Regions from separate parts of the Planococcus beijingensis genome, predicted to be linked through region 2. Evidence: riboswitches for the same ligand, from Rfam matches in the RefSeq annotation. Region 2 holds a riboswitch; each other region holds the start of a gene.

Evidence for each region. Region 2 has a riboswitch for S-adenosylmethionine ahead of IRE19_RS02640 (methionine biosynthesis PLP-dependent protein). Riboswitches for the same ligand answer to the same signal wherever they lie in the genome.
Region 1: it holds a riboswitch for S-adenosylmethionine, as region 2 does, so the genes downstream of both, sat (sulfate adenylyltransferase) here and IRE19_RS02640 (methionine biosynthesis PLP-dependent protein) in region 2, are expected to answer to the same signal.
Region 3: it holds a riboswitch for S-adenosylmethionine, as region 2 does, so the genes downstream of both, IRE19_RS14950 (methionine ABC transporter ATP-binding protein) here and IRE19_RS02640 (methionine biosynthesis PLP-dependent protein) in region 2, are expected to answer to the same signal.
Region 4: it holds a riboswitch for S-adenosylmethionine, as region 2 does, so the genes downstream of both, IRE19_RS00825 (O-acetylhomoserine aminocarboxypropyltransferase/cysteine synthase family protein) here and IRE19_RS02640 (methionine biosynthesis PLP-dependent protein) in region 2, are expected to answer to the same signal.

The regions. Positions count from the first base shown of each region.
Region 1 is NZ_JADHDZ010000007.1:155,938-161,798, reverse strand. It holds gene IRE19_RS15945 (MarR family winged helix-turn-helix transcriptional regulator) at 1-284, shown strand, start outside; gene IRE19_RS15940 (CarD family transcriptional regulator) at 361-876, opposite strand; gene IRE19_RS15935 (hypothetical protein) at 1,069-1,281, shown strand; gene IRE19_RS15930 (YehS family protein) at 1,402-1,917, shown strand; gene IRE19_RS15925 (NAD(P)-binding protein) at 1,952-2,584, opposite strand; SAM riboswitch class I at 2,847-2,953, shown strand; gene sat (sulfate adenylyltransferase) at 3,089-4,252, shown strand; gene IRE19_RS15915 (SLC13 family permease) at 4,271-5,861, shown strand, end outside.
Region 2 is NZ_JADHDZ010000001.1:577,364-583,224, reverse strand. It holds gene IRE19_RS02665 (LLM class flavin-dependent oxidoreductase) at 1-28, opposite strand, end outside; gene IRE19_RS02660 (STAS domain-containing protein) at 386-1,153, opposite strand; gene IRE19_RS02655 (cobalamin B12-binding domain-containing protein) at 1,128-1,787, opposite strand; gene IRE19_RS02650 (hypothetical protein) at 1,804-2,157, opposite strand; gene IRE19_RS02645 (antibiotic biosynthesis monooxygenase family protein) at 2,154-2,459, opposite strand; SAM riboswitch class I at 2,754-2,857, shown strand; gene IRE19_RS02640 (methionine biosynthesis PLP-dependent protein) at 2,934-4,058, shown strand; gene metC (cystathionine beta-lyase) at 4,051-5,223, shown strand; gene IRE19_RS02630 (5-methyltetrahydropteroyltriglutamate--homocysteine S-methyltransferase) at 5,257-5,861, shown strand, end outside.
Region 3 is NZ_JADHDZ010000006.1:137,099-142,959, reverse strand. It holds gene IRE19_RS14965 (dicarboxylate/amino acid:cation symporter) at 1-1,073, opposite strand, end outside; gene IRE19_RS14960 (MetQ/NlpA family ABC transporter substrate-binding protein) at 1,225-2,037, opposite strand; gene IRE19_RS14955 (methionine ABC transporter permease) at 2,090-2,758, opposite strand; gene IRE19_RS14950 (methionine ABC transporter ATP-binding protein) at 2,751-3,776, opposite strand; SAM riboswitch class I at 3,865-3,969, opposite strand; gene IRE19_RS14945 (thioredoxin family protein) at 4,074-4,400, opposite strand; gene IRE19_RS14940 (ribonuclease M5) at 4,406-4,744, opposite strand; gene gcvH (glycine cleavage system protein GcvH) at 4,972-5,352, opposite strand; gene IRE19_RS14930 (arsenate reductase family protein) at 5,432-5,785, opposite strand.
Region 4 is NZ_JADHDZ010000001.1:153,893-159,753, forward strand. It holds gene IRE19_RS00815 (methionine ABC transporter ATP-binding protein) at 1-763, opposite strand, end outside; SAM riboswitch class I at 899-1,013, opposite strand; gene IRE19_RS00820 (glycerol-3-phosphate acyltransferase) at 1,138-1,779, opposite strand; SAM riboswitch class I at 1,914-2,030, shown strand; gene IRE19_RS00825 (O-acetylhomoserine aminocarboxypropyltransferase/cysteine synthase family protein) at 2,131-3,423, shown strand; gene metX (homoserine O-acetyltransferase MetX) at 3,436-4,449, shown strand; gene IRE19_RS00835 (helix-turn-helix domain-containing protein) at 4,512-4,742, opposite strand; gene IRE19_RS00840 (EamA family transporter) at 4,847-5,722, shown strand.

The DNA.
Region 1 (5,861 bases), on a different contig from region 2:
ATAAAAAACAGCCCACCATTGCCTACGTTACGAAAAATGTGGATATTTCCAGGCAGGCGATCCATAAGTTCATTAAAAATTTAGCTTCTAAAGGATTAGTGGAAGTAAGGAATGTGGAAAATAATAAAAAAGAAAAGTGTATCCGGCTGACGGCTTTTGGGGAAGAATGCTACGAGAAAAACGAAGCGCTAAAAGTTCAGTTGGAAAATAAAGTCGCTGAGAAAATCGGCCCCGATCACATGGAAATCCTCAAGGACATTTTGAAATCCGATTGGGGTATTTAGCCGAAAATTCGAAGAACGCCCTGCTTCATCAACCGATTGATGAAGCAGGGCGTTCTTGTATAGTGAAAAGCAGTTATTACACGACCGGAAGAGGTTCATCTTCCTTGATCATGTCATTGATTTGTTTATTGATTTCCTCAAAACTGGTGCCAAGCGCACGTGCCAGTTCTTTGAAAAGAATGATTTGGGTATTGTTTAAAAGTTTATAATCGCGTTCATAGAGCGTCTTTTTCTCTAGTTGCGTTTCGAACTTCTTGCGCATCAGCGTGTTGACGACTCTCGCAATTTCCATGCGTTCTCCCGTATTGATAACTTCAGAATATTTCTTTAAGCGGGAGTTTGGATGGTTGGTCCACTCGCCTCCAGGCTGCTTGAACGTTTCAATGATTTCAAGGGCTTCTTCTTTTTGAAGAAGTTTCAGCATGACAACTTTTTCGTTGTCGACTGGTGTACTGATGGTCACTCGGGTATTCTCCAAAGGATGCAATTTGTAATACTGCTTGGTGACGCCAGAAACGGTTACGTCCTGAATATCGTCAATTCTACATAAACCATGGGCGGAATAAATGATGTGATCTCCAATAGTGAACATTTTTTTCCTCCTCAACTTATCTCAACTAAATTCATCATAACATAAAAAACCTAAATTGTAAACTAGGTTGACAATTTAAGTGGATGTATCTATAGACACAGAAAAGACAAAAATAAAGGGTTAAAAAGGTTTAGAAAAGGGAAACTAGAAAAGAATAGGTTTGTTGGTCATCAAAGCGGAGGTCACAATAAAATGAAGAGTGTAGAAGAAGCGAAGCAATTGATCATTGCGGAAAAACTGAGGCATTATAATGAACGGTTTGCGGATATTGAACGGGACCTGCAGTTTTTTTATGATGAATCATTAAATGACCCTGAATCCCTGGAAATTATTACGGTTCTACAGGATAAAGTAAAGCAATTAAAAGACATTAAAAATAAAGAAAATCAAGAGACAGCGATATAAAGCTGTCTTTTTTTGCTGTCTTTCCGGAAGCCTGATGAACTGTGAATTATGTGCTATTATTAGGGATGGATTTATAGTGGATAAGCATTCATTACTGGAAATCAACAGGAGGCAAAGAAAATGGATAATAATGATTTATTGATCAGATTGCGTTATGCACTGGATATAAAAAATAACGATATGGTCGAGATTTTTAAATTGGGCGGCATTGATTTGAGCAAGGACGAAGTGCTGAAAGTGCTGACGAAAACACCTGAAAGCGAAGAAGAGGATGACAGCATTTGGGCCGAACAAGATAACGATGACTACATCCGAGCGGACGACCATCTGTTTGAATCGTTTTTGAATGGCTTCATCATTTTCAAGAGAGGCCGTCAGGAGCCGAAACCAGGGCAACCTGAATTCCCGGAATCGACAAACGAGCGCTCCAACAACTTGCTTTTGAAGAAAGTGAAAATCGCTTTGCAGCTGAACAGTGAGGACATGCTGGAGATTTGGGATTTGGCAGGCGTTACGGTGACAAGAGGCGAGTTGGGTGCATTGCTGCGAAAAGTGGGACATAAAAACTACAAAGAATGCGGAGACCGCTATGCGCGCAATTTCTTGAAAGGCTTGGCGATCAAGTACAGAAGTTAACGCTCTTTATCAGCTCAAAAGGACTTGGAATGAATTATTCCAAGTCCTTTTTTTTATTCATCAAAAGCCGCAATTCCCGGAGTGACGCTTCTTGTGACGCAACTTGTAAAAAGGATTCATCCAGAAAGCCACGGAGGTATTCTTCTTTTGCGTTTTGTGGAATCATTGTTTTCTTTAGAAGCTGTCTTGCTTCAAAAAGAAAATCTAGGTATTGTTCATAACTTTCATCAAACTGAGACTGCAGATCTTGCTTGATTTTCTTTGCCAGCATCGGGCTGGCGCCGTTTGTAGAAACTGCGATGCTCAATTTTCCCCTTTTGACATGAGCTGGAAAATGGATATTGCCAGCTTCCGCTTCATCAGAGGCGTTCACTAGGCAATTGGAAGGTGCAGCTTTTCTGGACTCTGCGTTTGTAGCCGGATCATCGGTGGCGATGATCATCATGAAAGCTTCTTCGGCATCCCCTGGCTCGAAACATTTCTGCTTCCAGAGAATTTTACCTTCATCATCCCAAGCGATTATGGCAGGATCGGCCACCGGACTGATGACCAACAGCTCTGCTCCGCTATCCACCAAACCACTCAGCTTGCGCTTCGCGATGCGCCCTCCACCTACAACAATCACTTTTTTTCCTTTCATTTCAATCATGATCGGAATCACCGTCATCTTATCCGCCTCCTCAACTCTTTTAATATTACCAAAAATAATCTCCATGCGTTTTGCGGTCGCTATTCAATTCATCCTGGTAATTCAGATTTCATTTTTTTCATCACAAAAATATTTTTTTATCCATCACCTGTTGATAGACCAACTTTTCGGTATAGAAAAAAATAAAAAACTTAAAACATAGTTTGACACTGGGAATAGTCTATTATATACTTTGTAAAATCAAATATTTCAAACAATTCAAATGAAAATTGAATATGCGTTCTTATCAAGAGAGACGGAGGGATTGGCCCTTTGATGTCTCAGCAACCCTCCTTTAAGGAAACGGTGCTAACTCCAATAGGCTTTCAATAGCCTAGAAGATAAGAAGATCGTTTTGTTTTTTCGGACCTTCTTCTTGTCGAAGAGGGTCCTTTTCTTTTTGTCCGAACGCCTTGGAGATTTGGTTTCAGAACGTTTTTGAAATAGACGACAGTACATAAAACTAACCTTGGAGGTAATGAAATGACAAGCAAAGCACACGGTGGAAATTTGGTAAACAGACAGGTGACGGGCAGTGAAAGAGAAAAGGCATTGAAAAATGCAGAGTCGCTTCCTTCTTTATTCATTTCGGATTGGGCAATCTCGGATTTGGAATTGATCGGCATCGGCGGCTTCAGTCCGTTGACCGGCTTCCTCAGCCAAAAAGATTATGAAAGTGTGGTACATACATCCCGTCTCAGCAATGGAACGGTTTGGAGTGTTCCGATTACGCTGTCGGTTACGGCAGAAGAAGCGGACAGCTATCAGGTCGGCGATGAAATTGCTTTAAAAGGCGAAGACGGCGTCATTTACGGAACAATCGAACTGACGGAAAAATACGCATATGACAAGCAATTGGAAGCACAGAAAATTTACGGAACAACAGAAAAAGCACACGCCGGCGTGAAGAAATTATACGAACGCGGCGATGTTTACCTAGCTGGCCCGATTACTTTATTGAATCGACCAGACCACAGCGAATTCGAGGAATTCCACTTGGATCCGGTTGAAACGCGCCAGTTGTTCCAAGAACTTGGCTGGAAGACGATTGTCGGTTTCCAAACGCGCAACCCGGTGCACCGTGCACATGAATACATTCAGAAAGCAGCACTGGAAGTAGTCGACGGCTTATTATTGAACCCATTGGTGGGTGAAACGAAATCGGATGACATTTCAGCGGCAGTGCGGATGGAAAGTTACCAGGTCATTTTGAAGCATTACTATCCGGCAGATAGAGCACGCCTCGCGATCTATCCAGCAGCAATGCGTTATGCAGGGCCAAAAGAAGCGGTTCTTCATGCCATTGTCCGCAAGAATTACGGCTGCACACATTTCATTGTCGGCCGCGACCATGCAGGGGTCGGCGACTATTACGGCACATACGAAGCACAGGAGTTCATCAGCCAGTTTGAAGAAGAACTGGGCATCCAAATCTTTAAATTTGAGCATTCGTTCTACTGCAATGCATGTGAGAACATGGCAACAGCCAAGACGTGCCCGCACACTTCAGAAAACCACGTCCATTTAAGCGGCACGAAAGTGCGCGAATTGCTTCGCAACGGAGAAAAGCCGCCAAAACAGTTTTCCCGTCCGGAAGTAGCCGATGTACTTATTAAAGGCTTGCGGGAGACCGTAACAAGTAACTAAATTGAAGGATGGTTGCCCATGTCAGTCTCAATGGTTTTTGTGCTAATTGTCATCATTGCTATGGTCAGTGCGCTCCTTTTTGAAATTGCCCGCCCAGATATGATTGTGTTTTCGGCATTGGTGGTTTTGCTGCTGTCTGGAATTTTAACGACAGAAGAAGCGTTGCGCGGCTTTTCCAATCCGGGAATGCTGACCATCGCCTTATTGTTCATCGTAGTCGGGACTGTACAAAAGCATGGCCTAATCGACCAGATGATGATTGGCTGGCTGAACAAGGGCAAAAGCCTGAAAGGTTCACTGTTCCGTATTTTTCTGCCGCTTCCGTTAATCTCTGCTTTTTTGAATAACACGCCGATTGTCGTGACACTGACCCCATTATTGAAGAAATGGTGTGAAGAAAGGAACATTGCACCATCAAAGGTTTTAATTCCTTTGTCGTATGTAACGATTTTAGGAGGGACCATCACGCTGATGGGAACTTCAACGAATCTGGTAGTCCACGGCATGCTGATCGATTATGGGCTTCCTGGATTTTCACTGTTCCAATTGGCGATTGTCGGCATCCCCATCACTATTGTCGGCTTGATCTATCTATTCACCATCGGCAATATGCTTTTGCCCGAGAATAAAGGATTCAGCCAACAGGTGGCTGAAGATTCCCGGAAATACATTGCTGAAATGGTGGTGGAAGAAACCTTTCCGCATACCAACCAAACAGTGGAAGAAGCTAAATTACGTGATTTAAAGGGATTGTACTTGATAGAAATCATCCGGAATCAGACACGAATTTCGTCGGTCAGCTCCAAAACGGTCATCCAGTCTGGAGACCGCCTAATCTTTACCGGGCTCATTGCCACCATCGCAGATCTCCAAAAAAGAAAAGGTCTGACCTTGAAGACGGGTACCAACCTCCAATTGGATGACTTGAAAAACGGCAATACGCAGCTTGCAGAAGCTGTCGTTTCCCATGAATCATCACTATTGTCAAAAACCATCAAGCAATCCCAATTCCGCTCACGTTTTGATGCAGGTGTAATGGCCGTTCACCGCAATAACGAACGCATCAAAAGCAAAGTCGGCGATATCATTCTGCGGCCGGGCGACACCTTGCTATTGCTCGCCGGCAATGGGTTTGTGGAAAAGTACCAGCAATCCAATGACTTTTATGTGGTGTCTTCTATGAAAATGCCTAAGGCACTTGAGGAAAGCCGCTTGGTGGGCTGGTTTTCATTGCTGGTACTTCTGGGTGCGATCGCCTGTGTCATTGTCGGTTGGTTGAGCATGTTCAAAGCCATGGCATTGGCTGTGCTGATTTTGCTGGTGACCAAGTCGATTTCAATGGACGATGCAAAAAACGACGTGCAATTCAATGTACTGCTGCTGATTGCCAGTGCATTCGGGGTAGGAGCGGCCATGACTAAAACAGGTCTGGCGCAATGGGCGGCGGATGGCTTGTTGGCAATCGGACAGCCGTTCGGCCTGTTAGCTATTCTGATTTTAATTTACCTGCTGACCAGTATCTTTACAGAACTGATCACCAATAGTGCTGCGGCTGTCCTGATGATTCCAATCGGCATTGAAATGGCCAGCAACCTGCAGCTTGATCCTA
Region 2 (5,861 bases):
GTATATTTTCGAATTTCTTAATATCCATTTCTATCTTCACTCCTATCTCTTCCATTGTATCGATGTTTCATAAAAACTTCCTTTTTCCTGCTCAGGAGAGGAAAAAGGAAGTGCCCAAAAGATGAAGCTAACCTAAGTGCGCGACTTCCTGTCGCAACGGTTAGCTGACCCGCTTCCTGCGGGCCTCCGACAGGCATAAGGCGCATTGGCGAAGCGGCGTGTTTTCAGCCGCACAGCCAGAGTGGCTTACATCCCGAAGAGCTAGGCGCTGCAACTGGACATCGGGTTGGCTTATGACCCAAAGAGCTGGGCGCAAAAAAAGCTGAAACGTTAATTTTTAGGAACAAAAAAACGAAGCTATCCGCTTCGCTTTTCACAACATATTCTATATAAGTAAATTTCGTGAAGCCAAGACCATCTGCAAAGAAGAAACAAAATGCAGGTCCAGCCCCGTTTGGAGATGATGGAGCTGTTGGGCATGCTGTGGGTTGATTCCGGTGATGATGCCCTCAATGCCCATCACTTTAAAGGTCTGCATTAACGACTTCAAATAATCGGCGCCATCCTGTTCCAACTTCTCCATAGCAGTCAAATCCATGATGACGGTTTCGGCGCCATTTTCATAAACTTGATTCAGGATATGAAAACGGATCACTTCAATCTTGTGGGGGTCCAAATCGCCGAATAGCGGAATCAGCACGTGCTTTTTGCCGAGGTCGATACAAGGGGCAGACAACTCCCGAACCTGTTGAAGCAGCTCCTCCGTCCGTTCCTTTTCAAGAAGCAGGTCATAGTCGGTTTCCTGCAGGCGCCGGCGAAGGCTCAACAACTGGTTGGTGATCTCCATGAGCCGGTTATCTTTCGGCACAAGGACGATGTTCAAACTAAAATCACTGATCCATTTGCTGTAGACATCTCCAAGGAACAGTTCGCCGGTTTTTGAAATGAAATTCAACTCAAGTGGTTTCGCCGATTCACTGCTCAGCAAAAAACTTAATGCTTTTTGCCGGCTTCCTTCATCGACAAAATCTAGAAAATCGGAACAGCTGCCGACTAATTTCTCTGCCTCTTCAGATGACTCCACGATTGCCAGTTTATTATTCAATTTAAAAGCAGGCAGCGGCCATTCATCCAAATGAGATATCGAATTCATTGTCAGGTTCCTTTCCGGTTTGGATCCAATTTTTCAGCTGATCCAACTCTTTTACAATCAAGACGCCTTCAGATTCTGAAGCTGGCCAATTCGCCATGGCCACCGCCCGTCCTCCAAGGATGACTGATGGTTTGAAATCAAGCGCTCTGAAAGCTTCTGTGTATTTCTTCAATACAGGCAGACGGTATACCAAAGCCGCTGACAATGCGATGGCATCCGGTTTCCAGCGGTTAGCTGTTTCGATGGCGGCACCGAGCGGCAAATTCGGTCCGAGGTATCGAACTTCCCAACCGTTTTCTTTGAATAACGAAGCCACCATTTTCAAGCCGATATAATGGTCTTCCCCTTCAGGTCCGAGGACCATCACTTTCTTTTGCTCAGGAGTTTGTTCCCCTTTACGCATTTCTGTCACTGACACTACATAATCGCAAATAGCTGTTGCTAAATGCTCATCTGCCACTGTAATGATATTCTTTTCCCATAATTCCCCTATCCAATACATGGCAGGCGTCAATATATGCTGGTAAAGCTCATTTTTTGTATGGTTTTGCAAATAGGCTTGAACTGTATACAAAGCCTGCTTTTCATTGCCGGCCAAAAATAACTCGGCCAACTTTTTAGATTGATTATTCATGTCAGCCTCCTTTACTCTATGAATGTTTCAACACCGCAATGGCACTTTGCAAACAACCTGACATAAAGACTTCTTCCTCTTGTTCTGTATTCCCCGGAAGGATCTGCAGTAAGCGCTCAAAATTATCGATGATTAAGGCTCTTTCAACATTCCGGCTTGTCAAAACAGTTTCCAACCAAATGGCGTACTCAATAAATACCTGTTCATCCTTGAGGGAAAACGCAGTCTCCAAATGATCCAAGTGGTGATGGTTATCTTTTTCTGTATGCTCAAAACCGCGCTCTCCAAAACGCTCCCAAAGTGTCGGGTATGCAGCATATATGCTTTTTGCCGTTTCAGAAGCAATTTTATTTTTTACGTCGTTCTTCATTCTGCCACCACTTCGTACTGCCGAACAACAGGGATAATTCCCGCTAATTCCTGGTCCGGGTAATTTTTCTCGAGATCATGGATCTCCTTGAATTCCTGGCTTCTCACCCACGCCATATAAGATGCTTTCGTATGCCATTCCATATGGACCGTCAATTCATTTTTCTTTTTGGTGTTTTGGATCAATCTAAATAAATGAAAGCCTTCCGCCCGATCGACGCGGCGTGAACGCTTTTGGTAAATCCCGATAACTTCCTCGGTTTTTTCAGGCGGAACAACCACCGTCGAAGTGACAATATACATTTGCTTTCTCCTTTATACACAAAATTTCCTCCATAAATTATAACACTTCGATATGCGAATTAAAAGAATACCGCGGTTCTGTAGTGATGAGCCCTGATTCTTTAACTGGAAGCAAATTATTCTACTTACTGATGCGACATCCGATCTGACATGGATGTACAAGGCTCTATCTACTATTTCCGCTTACTGTTTTCTTTCTATTTTAACTATTTAAAATTCACCCTTGCTTTCCATGGTTAAATGATTTAAGATTAGAAACATCGTAATAGATACAACATAAACTTAATAAGATATTTCTTATCTAGAGAGACGGAGGGATTTGGCCCTGTGAAGTCTCAGCAACCAGTCTGACGAAGACACGGTGCTAATTCCAATAGGCTGCGCCTAAAAGATGAGAAGAATGCGTTTCTAGACAGGGGCTTTCTTCTTTCATTGAAGAAAAGCCCCTGTTTTATTGTTGGGAGGATGAGTGGAATGACAAAAAACAGCTTGGAAACTTTATTGGTTCAATTAGGCAATCGCAGCGATTCAACTACAGGAGCTGTGAATCCGCCCATATATTTATCGACGGCTTATGAACATGAAGGACTTGGCAAATCGACGGGCTATGATTACACACGAACCAAAAACCCGACACGCGCTGTCCTTGAAGAAGGCTTTGCGGAACTCGAAGGCGCCGATGCCGGATTTGCCTGCAGCTCGGGAATGGCGGCTATCCAATTGGTCTTGTCCCTCTTCCGTCCTGGCGACGAATTGTTGGTTCCGGAAGATATATATGGTGGAACATACCGCCTGCTTGACCACTTTACTTCCGCCTATAACATTCATCCCACCTATGCCGAATTTAAGAACGTTGAAGATACAGAAGAAAAAATAACATCGAATACACGGGCATTGTTCATTGAAACGCCGACCAATCCACTCATGCAGGAAATTGATCTTGTTGCCTATGCAGCTTTAGCGAAAAAGCATGACCTGCTGCTGATTGTCGACAACACGTTCTTGACCCCCTATCTCCAGCAGCCGATTGCACTCGGAGCGGATATAGTCATCCACAGCGCCACGAAGTACATCGGCGGCCACAACGATGTACTCGCTGGTTTGGTTGTCGCAAAAGGCGAAAGCATTTGTGAAAGGCTTTCAACATTCCATAACTCGGTCGGCGCCGTACTGTCGCCTTTCGATTCCTGGTTGTTGATACGCGGATTGAAGACTTTGCCATTACGCATGCGCCAACATGAAGCCAATGCCAAAACCATTGCGGAATTCCTGTTGCAGCAATCAGTTGTTTCTGATGTGCTCTACCCCGGAAAAGGTGGCATGTTATCCTTCCGCCTGCAGGACGAAGAATGGGTTGGCCCTTTTCTTGAAAACATTAAACTCATTACATTTGCCGAGAGTTTAGGCGGCGTCGAAAGCTTCATCACTTATCCGGCTACCCAAACCCATGCAGATATTCCATTTGAAGAACGTACCCGGCGCGGCGTTTGCAACCGGCTATTGCGCTTCTCAGTTGGCGTCGAACTCGCTGAAGATTTAATTGCCGATTTGACACAGGCATTTTCGAAATTGAAGAAGGAGGTTGTTGAATATGACTGATCGCATCGAAACCAAGTTTATTCATTCTACCGGAGTTGACCCATTAACCGGAGCTGTCAACGTACCGATTTATTTATCTTCCACATTCCATCAGAAAAGCCTGGATTCATTTGGCCCATTTGATTACAGCCGTTCCGGGAATCCGACACGTCTGGCATTAGAGGAAACCATCGCAAAATTGGAAGGCGGCAAGCGCGGCTTTGCCTTTTCTTCCGGGATGGCTGCTATCTCTTCCGCATTTATGCTCTTGTCTTCTGGCGACCATGTCCTGGTATCAGAAGATGTCTACGGCGGAACTTACCGCTTCATCACAGAAGTGCTGGATAAATTCAATATCGAATACACATTCGTCAACATGACCGATTTGAATGAAATGGCTAATGCCATTCAGCCGAATACAAAAGTCGTCTACTTGGAAACACCATCCAATCCGACTATGAATATTACGGATATCGAAATCGCAGCAAAACTGGCGAAAGCCAATGGCTGTCTGACATTCGTCGACAATACCTTCATGACGCCGCTCTATCAAAATCCGTTGGAACTTGGCGCAGACATCGTTCTTCACAGCGCAACAAAATTCCTTTCCGGGCACAGCGATGTGGTTGCAGGCCTTGCGGTTACAAAAGATGAAGAACTCGGCAATCGCCTAGGTTTTATTCAAAATACCTTCGGTTCGGTCTTGGGGGCACAGGATTCTTACCTGTTGATCCAAGGAATCAAAACTTTAGGAGCACGCCTTGGCCAGTCATCGGAATCAGCACGGACAATTGCCGAATACCTGCACAACCATCCATTGATCGAAGAAGTATACTACCCAGGGTTTTCATTCCATCCGGGCAATCCGATTCACGAACGCCAGGCAAAAAGCGCGGGAGCTGTGCTCTCTTTCCGCCTAGCTGATAAAAAATCCGCACGCGTTTTTGTGGAACATCTGCGGATTCCGGTGTTTGCCGTCAGCCTTGGCGCTGTCGAGTCGATTTTATCGTACCCTGCAACGATGTCACACGGCTCTATGCCTGCAGAGGAACGTGAAAAACGCGGAATCACTGATGGCTTGCTGCGCTATTCCGTCGGCTTGGAACATCCGGATGATTTGGTACAGGATCTTAGCCAAGCATTGGCTCAAGTAGCACGCCGCAACGGGTTAAGCATTGCTAACTGAAAAAATTCTATTAGAGAAAGAAGGAATACAGACATGACAACGACTCAAACGATTACTGCCCCATTCAAGGCCGATCACGTAGGAAGCCTGCTGCGTCCGGCTTCCTTACATACAGCAAGAGAAGATTTCAAAGCCGGAACGATTTCGGCACAAGAGCTTCGAGAAATCGAAACAAAAGAAATCCAACATATTGTCGAGAAACAAATCGAAGTCGGATTAAAAGCCGTTACAGACGGCGAGTTTAGACGTACTTGGTGGCATCTGGATTTCATGGAACATATCAATGGCTTTGAAGGCTATGTGCCGGAATCGGGTTACCAGTTTGCCGGTGAAGAAACAGAGCGCTATGATGTCCGGAATATCGGGGAGATTTCATTTGATCCTGATCACCCGTTCATCCAGGATTTCCTTGAATTGAAAGACATTGTTGACGGCAGAGCTGTTCCAAAATTAACGATTCCGAGCCCCAACCAATTCTTTAATGCGGGAATTCGCAATGCTGCAATTTATCCGGACATTGAAGAATACGCACAAGCCATCATTCAAGTTTACCGAGATGCGTTTCAGGCCTTCTACAAAGCAGGTGTCCGTTACCTGCAAATTGACGACGTTTATATTGCCGGCCTTTCTTCACCGGA
Region 3 (5,861 bases), on a different contig from region 2:
ATGTAAAGGGCGATCATCAACGCCACCATAGTAGGGTCAAATCCAAGCATGACTTCCAGCAATCCGATTGCTGCCATAACAGCGCCTCCCGGAACTCCTGGAGCTGCTATCATCGTAACGCCCAACATTAAAATGAATGGAAAGAAATCGCTGAACACTGGGGTTCCGCCCGTCAACAATAAGACACCGATGGCACAGGACACCAAAGTAATGGTACTGCCTGACAAATGAATCGTCGCAAACAAAGGAACTGTAAAGTCCGCTACCCGTTCATTGGCACCCGATTTGCGTGCCTGGCGAAGCGTCACCGGGATAGTCGCTGCTGAAGACTGCGTTCCTAGAGCTGTAAAATAAGCCGGCATCATGGTTTTTAGTAGGATAAATGGATTTCTTCCTTTCAATGCTCCTGCTGTTGAATACTGCAGCAATAGCATTACCCAATGCAGAATGATGATCATGACAAAGACAATCGCAAACAATGACAGAATTTCAAATACGGCTCCGCCATACGCCATGTTCGCAAAAATACCAAAGATATGAAATGGCAAAAGAGGAATGATGACATAAGAAATTGTCTTTTCAATAATCGCCTGGAATTCATCAAAAAACGAAACCATAACTTTGCTGCCCGTTGACGCCATGCCGATACCGAGCAAGAACGCGAGAATCAGTGCAGACATCACACCAAAGACAGGGGGCATGTCTAATGTAATGAACGTCGCTGCTAATGCCTTTTCCGGATCTTCCATGCCACTTAAAGAACCTTCTTGCATAAAATTAGGCAAGACTGTAACTGCCACAAAAAAAGCTAACACGCCTGCTATGATGGTAGACGCATATGCTGCACCAGTAGCCATCCCCAGTAATTTGCCTGAACCTTTTCCTAATTTCGCAATACCTGGAGCAATGAACCCAAGAATGATCAACGGCACCACAAAGTTTAGGAAATTTCCGAAAAGCGATGTAAAGGTAGCGAAAACCCGCACCATACTTTCCGGTGCAACTAATCCAATAAGGACACCTAAAACGATTGCCACAATGATTCTCGGCAATAAACCAAAATTGAATTTCACGAAATTGTCCTCCTCATATGAACAAATGCTTCTTTTTTATTATTCAAAAGTAGCACAGACTAAGACAAAATGTAAGTTATACATTAATTTACGGAATATTTTTATTATTTCACCAAAAATAAAAAAGCATCCCGAAAGATGCTTTTTAAAATCAATCTACTGGTACGACCGCTCCGCCCCACTCTTCCAGAATGAAATCCTGGATTTCCTGAGATGTCAAAACTTCTACCAATGCTTTTACATTTTCATTCTCTTCATCGCCAGCGCGAACAGCAATAATGTTTACATAAGGCGACTCTGATGATTCAAGTGCAATTGAATCTTCCAACGGGCTAATTCCTGCATCAATGGCATAGTTGGAATTGATCAAGACAGCATCGCCTTCACCGGATTCATACATTTGAACCAGCAGGGCTGCCTCATAGTTCGCGTCAAACTGAAGATTTTTAGGATTTTCAACAACATCGCTTACTTCAGCAGCTGTTTTATCAACGCCTTCAGCCAATTTGATCAAACCTTCAGCTTCAAGCAGTGACAGAATACGCCCATGATCCGCTACCGAGTTGCTCATCAAAATCGTACCGCCTTCTGGAAGTTCATCAAGAGATGCGTAATCCTGTGAGTAGACTCCGATTGGTTCGATGTGGATTCCGCCAGCATTTTCGAATTCATAGCCATGATCCGCTACCTGTGATTCTAAATACGGAATATGCTGGAAGTAGTTGGCATCAATTTCACCAGACTCCAAGTCTTCGTTAGGGAGGACATAATCCTGATATGTTTCAATTTCCAATTCGATTCCTTGTTCTTCAAGGAGTGGCTGTGCTTGCTCTAGAATTTCAGCATGGGGTACATTGGAAGCACCAACACGCAAAGTTTTAGATTCTTCTTCACCCGCTCCGCCATTTCCGCATCCTGCAAGTACTAAAGCTGTCAACGCTGTTCCTACTACAAATTTCTTCATCTTTATCTCTCCCTTTTGCTGTGTTTTAGTTTATGGAACGGAAAATCCGCAATTACCGTTTATCTGCTTTTGTTGTTACCAAATCACCAATATATTGAATGACGAACACAATGATCAAGATTAGAATCGTCGCCATCAATGTAACGTCTTCACGGCTGCGCTGAAAACCATCCAGGAAAGCCAATGTCCCAAGGCCGCCTGCACCGATGATGCCTGCCATAGCCGTATAGCCGACCAATGCGATGGCTGTTACCGTAATTCCGGAAATCAATGCCGGTTTCGATTCAGGCAGTAGCACTTTCCAAATGATTGTGCCGGTCGTCGCGCCCATAGAGCGAGCTGCTTCGATGACTCCTTTGTCGATTTCCTTTAATGCAATCAACACCATGCGTGCATAAAATGGAGCTGAGCCGATGATCAATGCGGGCAAAGCTGCGTTTGGCCCCCGAATGGAACCCATCAGGAATAACGTAAAAGGAATCAATAAAATAATCAAAATGATAAATGGAATGGAACGGAATATATTCACGAATGCACCTGTCAGCCAATTGACCACTTTATTGGCCCATAATTGTTTAGGAGCTGTCAAAAATAACAGGATTCCAAGAGCCAAACCGATGATGAATGTAAACAACGTTGATAAAGCTGTCATATAAAGAGTTTCAAGTGTGGCTTCCCACATACTGTCCCAATCTACATTGGGGAATAACGAATCAATCATTATGCATTACCTCCGTTTGAACATCTTCAGAGTGGAGAAATGCCAAAGCTTCTTCCATTTCACCAGGAGAGCCTTTCAACTGAAGAATCAATGTTCCATAAGCTCCACGTTGCGTATGCGAAATATTGCCTTGAACGATATTGACTTCCACCGAATGGCTGCGAATCAGTTTTGTCAGAATTGGCTGTTCGGTTTGTTCTCCGACAAAAACCAATTTCACCAGTTCGCCTGTCGGATACAACTCACGAAGGTTTTTGATGGTTTCCTGTGAATCTCCACTATCAGTGACCTGGGCCACGAAGCGTTTGGTGATTTCTTCTTTTGGTGATTGGAAAACATTCAGAACATCTCCGAGCTCCACGACACGCCCGCCTTCCATTACAGCAACACGATGACAGATTTTTCGGATGACGTGCATTTCATGAGTGATCAATACGATGGTCAAGCCTAATCGCTTGTTGATATCGACCAATAAATCAAGGATTGCGTCTGTTGTTTCCGGATCAAGCGCAGAAGTTGCTTCATCGCATAATAGGACTTCCGGATCGTTCGCCAGCGCACGGGCAATACCGACACGCTGCTTCTGTCCGCCAGACAGTTCCGATGGATAAGCATTTTCGCGGCCCGATAATCCAACCAGCTCAATCAGTTCCTGAACCCGTTTTCCACGCTGCGCTTTTGAGACTCCCGCAATTTCCAAAGGGAATTCGATGTTCTCTTTAACCGTCCTCGACCATAATAAGTTGAAATGCTGGAAAATCATACTGACTTTCTGGCGCGCTTTCCGCAATTCTCCGCCTTTAATGGAAGTAATTACCTTACCGTTGATTTCCACAGTGCCGGAAGTCGGTTTTTCCAATCCATTCAATAAGCGGATTAATGTACTTTTACCGGCTCCACTATATCCGATAATCCCAAATATTTCTCCATCAGCAATAGATAAATCAACTTGGTCGACAGCCGTAAGAACCGCCTTGCCTGTATCAAATTTTTTCGTCACTTTCTTTAACTCGATCATTCGTTGAACACCCCTGAATCCTAAAAATAAAAAACCCTTCCGCGCATAACTGAGCAGAAGGGCAAACGTATATTATACGGAAACCAATCTCTCATCTTCCAAAGCTTTCGCTTCGTGTGATTTGGCACCATTTCATTTTCATGACGGTTGCCGGGCTTCATAGGGCACTTCCCTCCACCACTCTTAATAAGAGTTCGATATGAAATTAGTAAAACAGAATAGATTTTAATTGGTGGTAAATCTTACGCTTCTCCTATTTCAAATAGATTCCCGCGCTTTTCTTACCAGAAATTCAATTTACCATGACCGGCTATATTCGTCAACAGTTTTCAACTTGCCATATAAATAAGGAACCGACTGGAAAGCGTAAATCTTCTCCTTAAGTTTGCCATTCTCTGTAATCAGCAGGCAAGGAACACTTTCCACTTCATACATTCCTGCAATTTCCTGTACATAGTTCAAGTTCGCTTTGCCAATCGGAAGATCCGGCAATAGTTCTGTGACAACCGACAGCATTTTGGAAGCTACCTGACAAGTCCCGCACATCGGTGTGTATAAGTAATACGCGGTAGTGCGATTGGTATTCTTTTCTTTGATCCATTCTTTATGAGTCCATTCCTGCATCGTCTTCATCCCTCTGTTAATAGCTTATTGACCTGGACATTCGCTGAGATGAGCACATCCATCAGGATCCGGAGCGGCGTTGCTGCGACTTCCTTGTAGCTTCGGTTCACATAAAAATGCCGGGCTTCAGGGAACTCACGCTTGACCAGCTTCCGCAATTTTTCTCCTGAAGAGTCTGCATCCACTAATATAATGATGTCTTGGCCTTCATATGGCAGCAGCAATTCTTCAAGTCTCGTTGGACTTACTGTACCATTTGTGCAAAGAATCGTCACGGGTTCTGCAATGAGCGGTGCAATTCTCGTCTTATCACTGAGCCCTTCCACAACAATCACCTTTCCCATAACACTCACCCCATCGAATATAGAATAAGTTCAAAAGCTGTTTCTATATAAGTTGAAATATACCCCTTTATATTGAGTTATTCCACAAATAAGCTTTTCAAAAACCAGTTGGTACACGGTTAGTTCAAGAGATTGGACTCGATAACTAGTGAATAGGGGTTCTTCACAACTCTCTCCGTCTTTGACGCGAATAAAAAAAGCGCCAAATTAAAGGCGCTTTCCGGGAATTATTCGTTGGTCATTTCTTTGTATTGATCAGCATTCATCAAATCACTGATTTCTTCTTCAGAAGGGGCTTCAATAACCACCATCCATGCCTGCTCGTAAGGTGACTCGTTGACGAATTCCGGGCTGTCTTCAAGCTCGGAGTTGACTTCGATCACTTTGCCGCTGATTGGTGCGTATAATTCCGAAACTGTTTTAACGGATTCAACGCTGCCGAAAGGCTGGTCTTTTTTCAGTTCATCGCCAACTTGTGGAAGTTCAACAAATACGATATCCCCCAATTCAGCCTGTGCGAAATGAGTAATTCCGATACGCGCATTGCCATCTTCGATCTTAACCCATTCATGTTCTTTAGAATAACGAAGTTCTGCTGGTGTGCTCATCTTGACCCCTCCAAATTATGTAGTTGATTCAATTTCAGTTTGACATAAACAGCTGTGAAATACAAGATGATGCCGTTTCTTAAAGCCAGCTATTCTGGTAATCGGCTTCTTTAAAACCTAGTGTCACCTTTTTTCCATCCCAAGCCAACGGACGCTTGATCAACATGCCATCTGAAGCCAAAAGCTCTAATTGCTGTTCTTCGGTCATGCTCGATAGTTTGTCTTTCAAGCCAAGCGAACGATAGATTAAACCGCTTGTATTGAAAAACTTCTTCAATTCCAAGCCGCTGGCCTCATGGATTTCAGCCAATTGCTCTTTTGTCGGCGGATTTTCTGCGATATGTATTTCATTATATTCCACATTATTTTTGTCCAGCCAACTTTTTGCTTTCCGGCAAGTTGTACATTTCGGGTATGCGTAATAAGTAATCAAGTTAGACCCTCCCTTTTTTCTAAGCTTACCAAAAAGAAGGCTTCCGGTCGACGCAAAAAAAACAGGCAAATCCGAT
Region 4 (5,861 bases), 420 kb from region 2:
CAAGCAGGGTTTCCGGAAGTTCGTCGTTCATGACGGAACGGACAAACCGTTGGGTGGTCGGCTGCTGCGGGTTTGAGAAAATGTCGAAGACGCTGCCTTGTTCGATCACTTTTCCTGCTTCAAGCACAGCCACTTTATCGCAAATTTCCCGGATAACTCCCATCTCATGAGTAATGAGCAGGATGGTGATGTTGTATTCTTTATTGATTTTGCGCAATAGGTCCAAAATCGACTTGGTCGTTTGGGGATCGAGCGCTGATGTTGCCTCATCGCATAACAGAACGGAAGGATTGGTCGCAAGTGCACGGGCAATGCCGATGCGTTGCTTTTGTCCACCTGACAGCTGGTCGGGGTATTTTTGTGCCTGATCGGCCAGTCCGACAAAGTCCAGCAGTTGCTTCACTTGTTCATCAATTTCATTTTTCGGTGTCTTAGCGAGCAGCAATGGCATCGCGACGTTATGGTAAACCGTTTTTGAACTCAACAGATTGAAATGCTGGAAAATCATGCCGATGTCCTTGCGGATGGTTCGGATTTCTTTGCTGGATAGAGTGGAAATATCTTTCCCTTGGATTAAGACGCGTCCTGCAGAAGGACGTTCAAGCAGGTTCACTGTGCGGATCAATGAACTCTTTCCGGCTCCGCTAAAGCCGATGACTCCGTAAATCTCGCCGGTTTCGACGGTCAAATCAATTCCGTTCAAGGCATGGATTTCTTGTTTCCCGGATTGGTAGGTCTTGGCGACGCCTTCGAATTGAATCATGGTGATTGAACCTCCTCATGCTGTAATGGATCTTATTAAATCGACGGTGTCTCACATTCTTCGGAGAAAATGGAAAAGGAGCCCTCTTTTTTCTCATCCATAAGAAAAAAGAGGGCTCCTGTTGAAACCATCTAATTCTCATCTTCCAAATGCTTTAGAGCATTTGCAGGAGTTGGCACAGTTTTTGCTTTTAAACAAATCTGCTGCCGAAACGTCTTAGGGCCTGTCCCTCGGTTTCTCTTGATAAGAAAGTGATGTATGCTATTCGATTCGTGGTTCTTACTTTATGGTGAAATAACAAAAAAGTCAAGGGAATTATTGATATTTATTTCACAATCTTTGAAATGAAGAAAATAATGAGTTTGGAACCGCTTTCAGACTGGATTTGTTGGTTTCTTTTTAAAAATGGAGGAAACTTTCTTCTCTTCTCCATTTTTTATTCGAATAATATTTTCGCTATGTTTCCATATGGCCATAGCAAATAAGGCACAAGCTGTCAGCAATGGCCATGGTCCGACGGCAGGACCAAAAGCGATAACAAAATAAACCGCGTAAAGGACCAGTACACCAATGACCAAATAATCCGTCGCAAGCGAAACACCGATGAGAAGTGCCAGGCCAACCAGCCCGAGCTTCCAGTCCAGTGCCAGCATGACACCGATCACCGAAGCCGTGCCTTTGCCGCCATTGAAGTTCATATAGAATGGGAAATTATGGCCGAATACGACACCGGCACCTATTATAAATAGAAAAGTCCAAATGATTTCGGGGGAAAAGGCACCCTTTTCCAGCAGAAAACGACAAGCTGCGACAGCGGCAAAGCCTTTAACAATGTCGATGAAAGCAACCAGCAAACCGTATTTCCAACCCAGCACGATGGCGGCATTGGAAGCACCGGAGTTTTTGACGCCTTCCTTTTTGACATTCACCCCAGATAAAAACTGTGCTGCTATGGAACCGTGCAAACAACCGATTCCATAGCCTGCGATAAACAACAGCAGAACCCATCCAAGCATATTCATTCCTCCTTCTATACTAGAAGATAACGTTTGGGAAGAAGCAAGGTTTCAAAATTTTTTGACTAATAGGGTTGACAAACCTTGTTAAAATTTTTATACTTCTCAACAAGACTAACAACCAAATCTAATAACTCTTATCAAGAGTGGCGGAGGGATAGGCCCTGTGATGCCCGGCAACCAACAGACGACCATGTCTGGAAAGGTGCTAATTCCTACAGAACCGAACGATAGGTTCTGACAGATGAGAGGAGGTAACTCCGTAATTTACGGCCCTCTTCTTAGCGAAGGGGGCTTTTTGCTGTTCTCTTCGGTGATCTTCATGAATAAAAAAATTAGGGGGAATAGAAAATGACAAACTTAAAACCAGAAACTTTATTGCTGCATGGCGGACAACAGGCGGATCCAACAACAGGATCGAGAGGGGTGCCGATCTACAAAACCACTTCTTATGTGTTTAAAGATACGCAGCATGCACAAGATCTTTTCGGTCTGAAAGACACCGGCAATATCTATTCACGCATCATGAATCCGACAGTTGATGTATTTGAACAGCGCGTGGCGTTATTGGAAGGCGGGACTGCTGCAGTCGCATTATCTTCAGGAATGGCGGCAATTGCGTTCTCCATTTTAAATATTGCTGAAGCAGGAGACGAAATCGTAGCGGACAGCAACCTGTATGGCGGCACTTATAATTTATTCGCCAATACGTTGCCGCGTTACGGCATTAAAACCATATTTGTTGATGCAACCAATCCTGAAAACTTTAGAGCGGCAATTACCGATAAGACAAAAGCGGTATTCGGAGAAATTATCGGCAACCCGAGCCTGAACGTTTTTGATGTAGAGAAAGTAGCGGCAATCGCCCATGAAAGCGGGCTTCCCTTATTGATTGACAATACATTTGCTTCACCATATGGCAGCAACCCGATCGAGTTCGGTGCTGATGTGGTCATTCATTCCGCTACAAAATGGATTGGAGGACACGGCACGACCATCGGCGGTGTTGCGGTGGATGCAGGAAAGTTCAATTGGGACAATCCACGTTTTCCAAATTACACACAACCGGATGAAAGTTATCACGGATTGCGTTTTGGCATCGATGTACCGGATGCTGCATTTGCGACAAAACTGCGTGTCCAGCTGCTTCGTGACTTCGGTCCTTCATTGAGCCCAGAAAGTGCACATGCCTTGCTCCAAGGACTGGAGACTTTGCACCTGCGTATTCCGAAACACAGCAGCAATGCTCAAATTGTTGCAGACTACTTGAAGCAGCACTCCCAAATCGAATGGGTCAACTTCCTTGGATTTGAAGATCATCCATCACATCAATTAGCTAAAAAATACTTAAAAAATGACGGTTTCGGATCGATTGTCAATTTCGGCATCAAAGGCGGACGGCAGGCGGGCCGCAAAGTAATCGACAGTGTGGCTCTCTGGTCCCATGTTGCGAACGTAGGAGATGCCAAGTCGTTGATCATCCATCCGGCTTCAACTACACATCAGCAGTTAAATGATGAAGAGCTGAAATCGTCGGGTGTAACGGAAGAATTGATCCGCTTATCGGTCGGTTTGGAAAATCCGGAAGATTTAATCGCCGATTTGGAGCAGGCCATTCAGGCCGCAGTTTTGGAAAACGTTTAAGGAGGGATTTGAATGGCGACAGTATCCATTGGCTCATTAACCCTGGATTCAACGAAGACGATAAATCATGTAGAGCTGGCATACGAACGTCATGGAGATGTAAATGCTCCAACTGTGCTGGTCTGCCATGCATTGACGGGCGATCAATATGCAATAGGATCCGAAGAAAACCCAGGATGGTGGGCAGGGTTAATCGGACCAGGCAAGCCGGTGGATACAGATGTTTTTCAAGTGATCACTTTTAACGTGTTGGGAGGCAGCCACGGATCGACAGGCCCACTGACCATTAATCCGGAAACGGGCCAACCATATCGTGCAGACTTTCCGACTCTGACGATACGTGATATGGTTCGCGCAGAATACTATGCATTGCAGAAATTGGGGATCAACCATCTTGCAGGAGTTTTGGGAGGTTCGCTTGGAGGCATGAAGGCCCTGGAATGGGGAAAACTGTACCCGGAATTTGTGGATGCAATTCTCCCCCTGGCCGTTACTCCCTACTACAGCGATTACGGTTTGGCTTTCAATCATATCGGCATTCAAGCCATAGAAAGCGACAGAGATTTTAATGGCGGAAATTATGAAAGCTCAGCTGACCTGAAAGGATTTCAAGTAGCCCGTATGGCTGGCATGGTCACATATCGCAGCGGGAATATGTTCAATCAGCGCTTTGGACGCAGCAAAGCCGGAGAAGAATTCAATGTGCAGTCTTATTTGAATTACCAAGGGAAGAAGTTGGCGGGGCGGTTTGATGCCAATAGCTACCTGTTGCTGCTGAAAGCAATGAACACACACGATATCGGAGAAACCATTCTTGATGTTCCGGTTTATGCTCTATCATTTACGCATGACTTGCTGTATCCGAGTGAATTGCTGGTTCCTTGGCTTGAAGAGCAAAAGGATGCGAGTTGGGAAATCATTGAAACCGAATTTGGCCACGATGGTTTTCTTGTGGAATTTGAAAAATGGGGCGGCTTTATCGAAGAAAAATTAAAAAGCTTATTAGTGCCAGAGCTTACACGCTAAGCGGGATTCGATGAAAAAGCACCTGAGGCGGGAATCCGATCCCACTTCAGGTGCTTTTTTAGTTAATCCTCGTCCTTGATATCCACATCGTCTGGTATCGGAGTGGCTCGCCATTCCTCCAGCGCTTGCTTGGCCTGTTCCAGCTGTTGAAAATGTGTTCCGAACTGAGAGGTGTTGATCATGTACTGCTCCCCATCATGGACTGCGCGAATACGGCCTTCCAATACGTAGCGATTGACTTGTTCTTCAGGCATGGATAAAAATGCGGCAGTTTCCTGGACTGTCATATACATGGGATCTCCTCCTCTTTTCTTTTATTATAATAGAAGAAGACAGCTATCTCAAACCATTGACGCCATGGTATGTTAGAAGAAGAAGTTCAAGAACAGGGGTGTTGATGTTGAATTATATGGCGTATTTATTGGTTTTGCTGGCTGCAATTTTATGGGGAACCACAGGTACAGCCCAGTCTTTTTTTCAAGGGGCAGTCCATCCGCTATCAATCGGCGCTTTTCGTTTAGCAATTGGCGGTTTTTCTTTACTGTTGTTCGTAATTGTAGCCAGGAAACTATCGGTCCGGACGATTCCATGGCCTGCCACTATTCTTGCAGCCGTCAGTATGGCGCTATTCCAACCTTTATTTTTTTCTTCAGTCCAGATGACTGGAATTGCTATCGGCACCGTTGTCACCATCGGAAGCGCACCTGTACTAACAGGATTGATCGAGTGGATAGCCTTAAAACGAAAACCTGACCGAATCTGGGGAAGTGCGACGCTTCTGGCATTAACCGGCTGCGTGCTGTTATTTGCCAATAAAGGCCAGCAACTGGTGGATCCGGTGGGCATCGCTATGGCTTTGGGCGCTGGATTTTCTTTTGCAGTTTATGCGCTGGTAAGTAAATCTGTTCTCAAGGCGATGGAGACTGTTTCTGCAGTCGCTGTGATTTTTTCATTGAGTGCTTGCTGTCTGCTGCCATTTTTATTGCTGTTTGATGTAAGCTACATAACCGTACCGCTCAATTTTTCTCTGATCATCTATTTAGGGATTGGAGCAACCAGTCTATCCTATCTGCTTTTTTCTTTTGGATTAAAGCAGATTCCCTCTTCTTCTGCAGTCACTTTGTCATTGGCTGAGCCACTGACAGCCGCTGTTTTAGGGGTAGTGGTTGTCGGAGAAGTGCTAAGTGGACTGTCGTGGCTCGGAGTCATGCTGCTTTTGGGCGGCATTTTGATATTGACGATCGGCAAGCGAAGAGAGGTTCCTGCTTCTTAAAAACCTTTCTTTGTGTTTTAAAAACCGTCCTTACGTGGACGGTTTTTCTTTTGGATGCCAAATAGCCTCATTGGAAGTTTAGGAGTGGAGCACTGAGGGGATAGTAACTAAAGATATAAAAAAATAAAAAGGAGTTGAG